DNA from 2 places in the Pseudomonas sp. 05L36 genome. Region 1 is predicted to be linked to the other one. Evidence: riboswitches for the same ligand, from Rfam matches in the RefSeq annotation. Region 1 holds a riboswitch; the other holds the start of a gene.

Region 1 (4,206 bases):
GGCGGTCCTGATCAGGTCGATGATCTGTTCCAGGTGCAGTTCGGCGCTGTTGACCACCTGTTCGGCACAGTGACCTTCCAGTACGGCGGCCGGTACCAGGGAACCGGCATAAATGATCACCGGACAACTGCGAATCAGCCGCTGGCCCTTGACGGTAATCAGTTCGGGGTCGCCGGGACCTGCGCCAATGAAGTAGACGGTCATCGTCGGTTCCTGTGGGGAAAAAAGGGGCTGAACAGGGCTTCAGATGAAGAGTGTTCATGATCAACGGTGGGGATTATCGGGTTTTTTATGCCGCGCCGGCCAATGCCAGGGTTGCCTGGGCGTATTTTTGTCGTGGAATCAGCAGTTTTGCCGGGGCCTGGGCGAGTTGTTCCGCCAGGGCCAGTGCGGCGCTTTCCGCCACGCCGTAGCAACCGGTGCGTTCAAACGCTATTTGCGATTGATGACTGAGTTGCGGTTCATAAGCGGCCAGTTGTTCACTGCTGAAATACATCAATTCCAGGCCAAGCTGTTGGGCCAGTTCGATTAGCGCAGGTTCGTCACGCTTGGAGTCGATGCTGGCCAGGGCCTTGATTTCATGACGAGCAATCTGGTGCGCCTCCAGTGCCTGATCGAGCAGCGCCAGCAACGTGCTGACGGGGCAGCCGCGCTGGCAGCCCAGGCCGACCACCAGGGTCGGCGCTGTGCTGATATCCGTCATGCGTGGTATTGACCATCGCTTTTGCGACGGAACAACCAGGCGCTGATCAGGCCCAGGGCCAGCCAGAACGCCACGTTGGTCAGTTGCGAAGCGATTTTGAACTGGGCTTCCAGTGCCTCCGGAGCGAGCATCGAATGCACTTCCGGTTGCGGCGCGCCAATCACATGGGGGACGGCGAGAATCGCTGCGCCGAGGACTTTCATCAGCCAGTGACGGCTGAATACGATCAGGGCGATACCGACGGCAGTGGAAGCAGCGGTGCCAATCCACCACAGTTGCCGTTGTGCCAGATCGGCGGCGGCAGTGCCGGGCAATTCAGGTGGCAGGCCGAGCGTCGGCGCGAGCACGAACGTCGCATAACCGGCCAGGCCCCAGAGCAGGCCCTGGGAGGTTTTGGTCGGCGCACGCAAGGTGTACAGGCCGGCGAGCATCAGGGCGAAACCGACCGCTACCACCAGGTTGCCGCCGGTGGTCGACAGCACGCGCTGCCAGCCGTCTTCCGGCTCCCAGGCTTGCGCATCGTGAGTGTGGGCAGCCATCGCACCGTCGGCGTGTTCATGCATTTCAACAGCGGCCGGCTCGGATTTTTCGTAGGTCTCGGCCTGCAAAATCAGCGGAGCGACCCAGAAGCTTTGCAGCAGGGTCAGCAACAGGGCGGCCAGCAACCCGGTGAAACCTGCGGTTTGCGCAATACGCTTGATCATGACGACAGCTCTCAATGGCACGGGAACGCGGAGCTGTGACGGGTATCGTGGGCGGCGTTGTGCACCGCTTCGATGTGCGAGAAACCGGCAAAATACACAAGGCAGGCGCCAAGGATCGACGCGCAGACGGCGACGGTCAGACGTTGGGTCAGGGTTGAGGTGGTGCTCGCGGATGTGTGTTCGGCGCTGCTGATGATCGACATGGCGTTTCCCTCTGGTCTGTCAGCGGGGATTAAGAGCGCATGCAAAAAACCGCACGACCAGGCGCGCAAGGTTTCAAACAGCGCCCGCCCACCGCGGGTTTGTTGGTTCAGTGACCGTACTGGTCACTTTGTGTTGCGGGCCGGTCTCCGGGCTCACGAGGGGCAAAGGCTTGGCCTGAACCTGAAAGCATCACCTTCCCATGCCGTATTGGCACAGTGGATCTGACGCTTCGCTCGCTTACCGTTGCGGGGGCAGCACCGGACTGACATGGCTTTAGAGTAAAGCACATGATTCACCGGTTTCCCGTTTCACCCTGTGAAGGGCACCCGTAACAAGGTGCGTAGGAGAGCATGGGCAGGGGTTGGGCGTCAATTGGCAAGGGTTCTCACTTGAAGCTGAATGATGCCCGGCTCTTTGTAGGAGCTGCCGAAGGCTGCGATCTTTTGATTTTGCTTTTTAAAAACAAGATCAAAAGATCGCAGCCTTCGGCAGCTCCTACAGGGGAGGGCGCGCGTAGCGATTGACCCGCCCCAATACCATGCGTAGCCTTGCGCTTTCGAGGTTCTTCGGCGTTTGTCGAAGCTAAGAAGGGAACGCGGTCGATGCCGCGGCTGCCCCCGCAACTGTGAACGGTGATGTTCGTTGCCACGCCACTGCTGACTCAATCCATGAGGCCGGCGGGAAGGCGCAGCGAATGCCAGGCTCTAGGCCGGCACACCGTCAGCCAGGAGACCTGCCTCGTCACAGATTCTCACTTTCAACCGGGCGGGGTGATCCGGTGGCGAACTCTTCAGGCACGCGCGCCCGCGTTGCCGGTCGTCGTCCCGTATGCCCGCCACCTTAGCCATAGGGCATCCGATGAAAACACTGGCCAAACTCCCCGTCACCATCGTCACCGGCTTTCTCGGCTCGGGTAAAACCACGCTGCTGCGGCACATGCTCGACAACGCCCAGGGTCGCCGCATCGCGGTGATCGTCAACGAATTCGGTGAGTTGGGTATTGATGGCGAAATCCTCAAGCAATGCTCCATCGGTTGCACCGAAGAAGAAGCCAACGGCCGTGTCTATGAGCTGGCCAACGGCTGCCTGTGCTGCACCGTCCAGGAAGAATTCTTCCCGGTGATGCGCGAACTGGTGGCCCGTCGCGGCGATCTCGACCATATCCTCATCGAAACCTCGGGCCTGGCCCTGCCCAAGCCGCTGGTGCAAGCCTTCCAGTGGCCGGAAATCCGCAGCGCCTGCACGGTGGATGCGGTAATCACCGTGGTCGACAGCCCGGCCGTGGCCGCCGGCACCTTCGCCGCGTTCCCGGATCAGGTCGACGTCCAGCGCAAACTCGACCCGAACCTGGACCACGAATCGCCGCTGCACGAACTGTTCGCCGACCAACTGGCCAGCGCCGATCTGGTGATTCTCAACAAAGCCGACCTGATCAACCCGGCGGACCTGGCCCGCGTGCGCCTGGAAGTCGCCGAGGAATTGCCGCCAGCGGTGAAAATCATTGAAGCCAGCAGCGGTCGCCTGCCGCTGGACGTGCTGATCGGCCTGGGTGCCGGCTCCGAAGAACACATCGACAGTCGTCACAGCCACCACGACCATCATCACGATGGTGACGATGATCATGACGACCACGATCACGACGCCTTCGATTCGATCTCCATCGAACTGCCGCAAGCCGACGAAAGCTTGCTGCTGGATGCGCTGACCCAATTGGTGGTCCAGCACGGCATCCTGCGGGTCAAGGGTTTTGCCGCGATCCCGAACAAACCGATGCGCCTGCTGATCCAGGGCGTGGGCACGCGTTTCGACAAGCACTTCGACCGCCAGTGGGGCGCCGAAGAAGCACGCGTAACCCGCCTGGTGCTGATCGGCCAGGAACTGGACGCCGCCGTGCTCGAAGCGCAATTGCGCGCCGCGCTCAGCGTGTAAGCCATGCACCTGCTCAGGACCCAACCCGGCGGTTTCGTGTCGGATGACAACATTGCCGACCTTGGACAAACCCCTGCCGAGCTGGTGGTCCTGTGTAGCGGCGATTCCAGCCTGGCGCTGCTCGCCGAAGCGGCGCAGCAATTGCCCGACGATTACCCGAGCGTGCGCCTGGCCAACCCGATGCTGGTGCAGAACCATGCCTCGGTCGATTTGTACGTCGATGAAGTGCTGCGTCACGCCAGGGTGATCCTGATTTCACTGCACGGCGGCATCGCCTATTGGCGTTACGGCATCGAGCGCCTGGTCGAACTGTCGCAGCGCGGCGTGCAGGTGATTCTGGTGCCGGGCGATGATCGTCCGGACCCGGAGCTCAGTGACCTGAGCACCGTCGGTGCCGAGGATCGCGACCGGCTCTGGCAGTTTCTGCGTCAGGGTGGCATGGGTAACGCCCTGGATTTCTTCCGCTGTCTGGCCAACCGCTGGCTGGCGCGTGATTACACCTGGGGCGAGCCGCAAACCCTGCCGCGCACGGCGATTTACCATCCGCACCAACATTCTGCCGCACTGAGCGACTGGCAAGCCGACTGGCACGCCGATCAACCGGTGGCGGCGGTGCTGTTTTACCGCTCGCATTTGCAGGCGGCGAACACCGCTTTCATTGATGTT
Region 2 (4,206 bases), on a different contig from region 1:
GGCAACCTCAACAGGTCCGCCAGTGCCTGTGGTTCGAACAGCGACACCCAGCCCATGCCCAGCCCTTCGGCGCGGGATGCCAGCCACAGGTTCTGGATCGCACAGGACAGCGAGGCCATGTCCATTTCCGGCAAGGTGCGGCGGCCGAAGATATGCTGCTCGCGGTCGTCCATCAGTGCGGCGACCAGTACCTCGGCGCAATCGTTGATGCCTTCCACCTTGAGCTTCATGAACTCGTCGCTGCGCTCGCCGAGGGCTTCGGCGGTGCGGACGCGTTCTTCTTCCACCAGGGCCTGGATTCGCCCGCGCAAGGCGCGATCGCTGATGCGGATGAAGCGCCAGGGCTGCATCAGGCCGACACTCGGTGCCTGATGTGCGGCCTCGAGCAGGCGCAGCAGCAATTCGGGCTCGACGGTGCCGCCGCTGAAGTGGCGCATGTCGCGCCGTTCGGCGATGGCGCGATAGACCGCTGCGCGTTCGGCTTCGGAAAATGCGTTGTCCGTCATGGACTCTTCGCGAGCAGGCTCGCTCCCACAGGGTTTTGCTCAGGCGCAAACAATGCGGCAATCGCCGAGGGATTGGACGGGAAATAAAAGTGCACGTAAGAGGCGGTCATCCGCCCTTCACGGTAGACCGCCTCCGCTCCGCGTCCGCCGTTAGGGCTCAAGCCACGGGCAATCGGCGCCAGTTCAGTGGTGGTCAGCGAATGGTGATAGGTGTGCCCGCGCAGCGAACCTTCCGGCAATTCCACCGCTTGCAACGCCAGCGCGGCCAGACGCTTTTGCATGACCGCATCACCGGCCAGCAAGCCAACCAGTTCGGCGCGAGTGCCCTCGACATCGGTCAGGGAATCGAGCAGATACAGCATGCCGCCACACTCGGCGAGCAACGGTTTGCCTGCCCGGTGGTGGGCACGGATCGCGTCGAGCATCGCGGTGTTTTGCGCCAACCCAACATGGTGCAGTTCCGGGTAACCACCGGGCAGATACAGGCTGTCCGCCTCCGGCAACGCACTGTCGCGGATCGGCGAGAAGAACGACAACTCGGCGCCCATCGCCCGCAGCAGATCCAGGCTCGCGCCGTAGGTGAACGCAAAGGCTTCATCGCGGGCGACGGCAATGCGCACACCGGCCAGCAGCGGTTCGGCTGCAATGACATCAGGGGCGGCGAACTCGACCGCCGGCGGCAGCGCAACCTCGCAACTACTGGCCAGTGCATCGGCGGCCGCATCGAGGCGCAGGTCGAGATCGTTCAGCTCACTGGCCTGCACCAGCCCCAGGTGCCGGCTCGGCAATTCGATCCCGGTTTCCCGGGACAGCGCGCCGTACCAGCGCAAACCTTCAGTCAGGCTGCCTTCGAGCAGTTGCGCGTGGCGCAGCGTACCGACACGATTGGCCAGCACCCCGGCGAACGGCAAGTCCGGCTGATAACGCGCCAGCCCCAGGGCCAGGGCGCCAAAGGTCTGGGCCATGGCAGTGCCATCGATCACACCCAGCACCGGTACACCGAAATGCCGTGCCAGATCGGCGCTCGACGGCGTACCGTCGAACAGCCCCATGACACCTTCGATCAGGATCAGGTCGGCTTCAGCAGCGGCTTCCCACAGCAGCCGGCGACTTTCTTGCTCACCAACCATCCACATGTCCAGCTGATACACCGGCGCACCGCTGGCGCGCTCGAGGATCATCGGGTCGAGAAAGTCGGGGCCGCACTTGAACACGCGAACCTTGCGCCCCTGATTGCGATGCAATCGGGCCAGCGCCGCGGTGACGGTGGTCTTGCCCTGGCCGGAAGCCGGCGCGGCAATCAGTACCGCCGGACAGAGTCGAGGCTGATTCACAATTCGACGCCTTTCTGCGCTTTGATCCCGGCTTGAAAGGCGTGTTTGATCACACCCATTTCGGTGACGGTGTCGGCCATCTCGATCATTTCCGGCTTCGCTGCACGACCGGTGACCACCACATGTTGCATCGGCGGCCGGGCCTGCAAGTCGCTGAGCACCTGATCGAGATCGAGGTAGCCGTGCTTGAGAGCGATGTTCAGCTCATCCAGCACCACCAGACCGATGGACGGATCGCGCAGCAGTTGCTGCGACACCGCCCAGGCGGCTTCGGCGGCGGCGATGTCGCGCTGGCGGTCCTGGGTTTCCCAGGTAAAGCCTTCGCCCATCACATGAAAGTGCACCTGCTCGGGAAAGCGCCGGAAGAACAGCTCTTCGCCGGTGCTGTTGCGGCCCTTGATGAACTGCACCACGCCGCATTGCATGTCGTGCCCCATGGCGCGGGCAAGCATGCCGAAGGCCGAACTGCTCTTGCCCTTGCCGTTGCCGGTCAACACCAGCAGCAGGCCGCATTCGTTCGGGGAATTGGCGATGCGCTCGTCGATCACGGCTTTTTTGCGCTGCATGCGCGCCAGGTGGCGTTCGTCACGATCGGGGGTATCAGTCATGGGGGAGCTCTCCGTTGAGGCAGGAATAACGGCGGGCAGGCACAAGAATAGAAGGCAAAAAGCCTGGCATCGCCCACCGTGATGCCGCTGGATGAATCAGGCCGGTCTCCGGGCTCATGAGTGGCGCGAGGCCAGACTGTGCGCCTTCCCGCATCGAATCGACACAGTGGCATCAGACACAGTTTTCACTCATTTACCGTTGCGGGGGCAGCGCCGGAATTGCGGGCCTTCGACCAACAGAAGGATTCACTCACCGGCTTCCCTGTTTCACTCTGTCGACCCAAGCCACAGAGCACCTGAAACAAGCCGCGAAGGTTAGAGGGTTGGGGGTGGAGCGTCAATTAAAGCCGGGAGGCGATCGACCGAATATCTGCCATCAATCAATAAACTGACGTCAATCTTGTGCCACGCCCAAAGCAGTGATATCAAAGAGCCACAATCCCCACAACACAATAACAAGGGTGAGCCCATGCAAGGCATGATCATCAGCAATCCAAAGCTGGAATTCCTGCGCCCGGTGCTCGAGCGCTGGTTCGAATGCATCGACCGCTATAACGCCGTCCGCGGTGATGGCGACACACCGTACTGGCACGACGAAAAAGCCAATCTCGGACTGCTGTCTGCCGCCGCCTGGATGGCCGGGATGGTCACGCTGCAACAGACGCCAACCCGCAAACAGACCGAAGAAGGCGAGCGCAACAGCCGTGCCGACCTGTTCCTCGCCTCGCCGGAAACCCGCGCCTATATCCAGACCAGCCAGCGCTGGCCACGGGTCAACAGCCTCAACCTGACTCAGGCCCTGCTCGACATCGCCAGCGATGCGAAGCGACTGAGCCACGCCAGCGACCTGAAACTCGGCTGCCTGTTCGTCGCCCCGCAAAAAGCCCAGCAAGGCGCCACACCGGAAGAACTCCAGGACATGGTCGACGACCTGCAAAAGGAACACACCTGCGCGGTCGCCTGGTATTTCCCATACGCCTATCGCAAATTGCGCAACGAAGCCGGCAACTATCACCCCGGCATTGCGGTGCTGTTCAAGGAAGCACGTGGCTAAGGGTTGAACCATCGGACGACAACGCATCTCTATGATTAGAACAAGGCATTCATAGGGAACACCAGCATGCGCAAGCCCCCGCTCGTTCTCGTTATCGCGCTCTGCGGAGGGCTCGCCGCTTGTGGCGAGACCTCCCGCCTGCAAGTCTCCGACGGCACCGGTCCATCGCCACAATTGCCGGAACCGAACAAAACCCTGATCCCGACCCTGAACATCGCCCCGGCCATCGGTTGGCCGCAGGGTGCGAAGCCCATCGCCGCCAATGGCACCCAAGTGACCGCTTTTGCCGAAGACCTGGATCACCCGCGCTGGCTTTATGTGCTGCCCAATGGCGATGTGCTGGTGGCGGAAACCGCCGCACCACCCAAACCCGAAGACGGCAATGGCATTCGCGGCTGGGTCATGAAGAAAGTCATGGGGCGTGCCGGCTCTACCGTGCCCAGCCCGAACCGCATCACGTTGCTGCGGGACAAGGATCACGATGGCATCGCGGAAACCCGCACGGTGTTTCTGCAAAACCTCAATTCCCCTTTCGGCATGACGCTGGTCGGCAACGACCTGTACGTGGCCGACACTGACAGCCTGCTGCGATTCCATTATGAAAACGGCGATACGCAGATCAAGTCACCAGCCATCAAGGTGATCGACCTGCCGGGCGGCCCGCTGAACCACCACTGGACCAAAAACGTCATCGCCAGCAAGGA

The links. Region 1 has a riboswitch for cobalamin ahead of AC1DKH_RS18580 (CbtB domain-containing protein). Riboswitches for the same ligand answer to the same signal wherever they lie in the genome.
Region 2: it holds a riboswitch for cobalamin, as region 1 does, so the genes downstream of both, cobO (cob(I)yrinic acid a,c-diamide adenosyltransferase) here and AC1DKH_RS18580 (CbtB domain-containing protein) in region 1, are expected to answer to the same signal.

What each region holds. Positions count from the first base shown of each region.
Region 1 covers NZ_JBFTOU010000017.1:34,821-39,026, reverse strand. The annotation lists gene cobM (precorrin-4 C(11)-methyltransferase) at 1-204, opposite strand, end outside; gene AC1DKH_RS18590 (cobalamin biosynthesis protein) at 290-703, opposite strand; gene AC1DKH_RS18585 (CbtA family protein) at 700-1,407, opposite strand; gene AC1DKH_RS18580 (CbtB domain-containing protein) at 1,419-1,610, opposite strand; cobalamin riboswitch at 1,732-1,956, opposite strand; cobalamin riboswitch at 2,154-2,366, shown strand; gene cobW (cobalamin biosynthesis protein CobW) at 2,470-3,540, shown strand; gene cobN (cobaltochelatase subunit CobN) at 3,544-4,206, shown strand, end outside.
Region 2 covers NZ_JBFTOU010000009.1:243,143-247,348, forward strand. The annotation lists gene bluB (5,6-dimethylbenzimidazole synthase) at 1-506, opposite strand, end outside; gene AC1DKH_RS13195 (cobyrinate a,c-diamide synthase) at 503-1,840, opposite strand; gene cobO (cob(I)yrinic acid a,c-diamide adenosyltransferase) at 1,837-2,448, opposite strand; cobalamin riboswitch at 2,531-2,763, opposite strand; gene AC1DKH_RS13205 (hypothetical protein) at 2,918-3,502, shown strand; gene AC1DKH_RS13210 (PQQ-dependent sugar dehydrogenase) at 3,569-4,206, shown strand, end outside.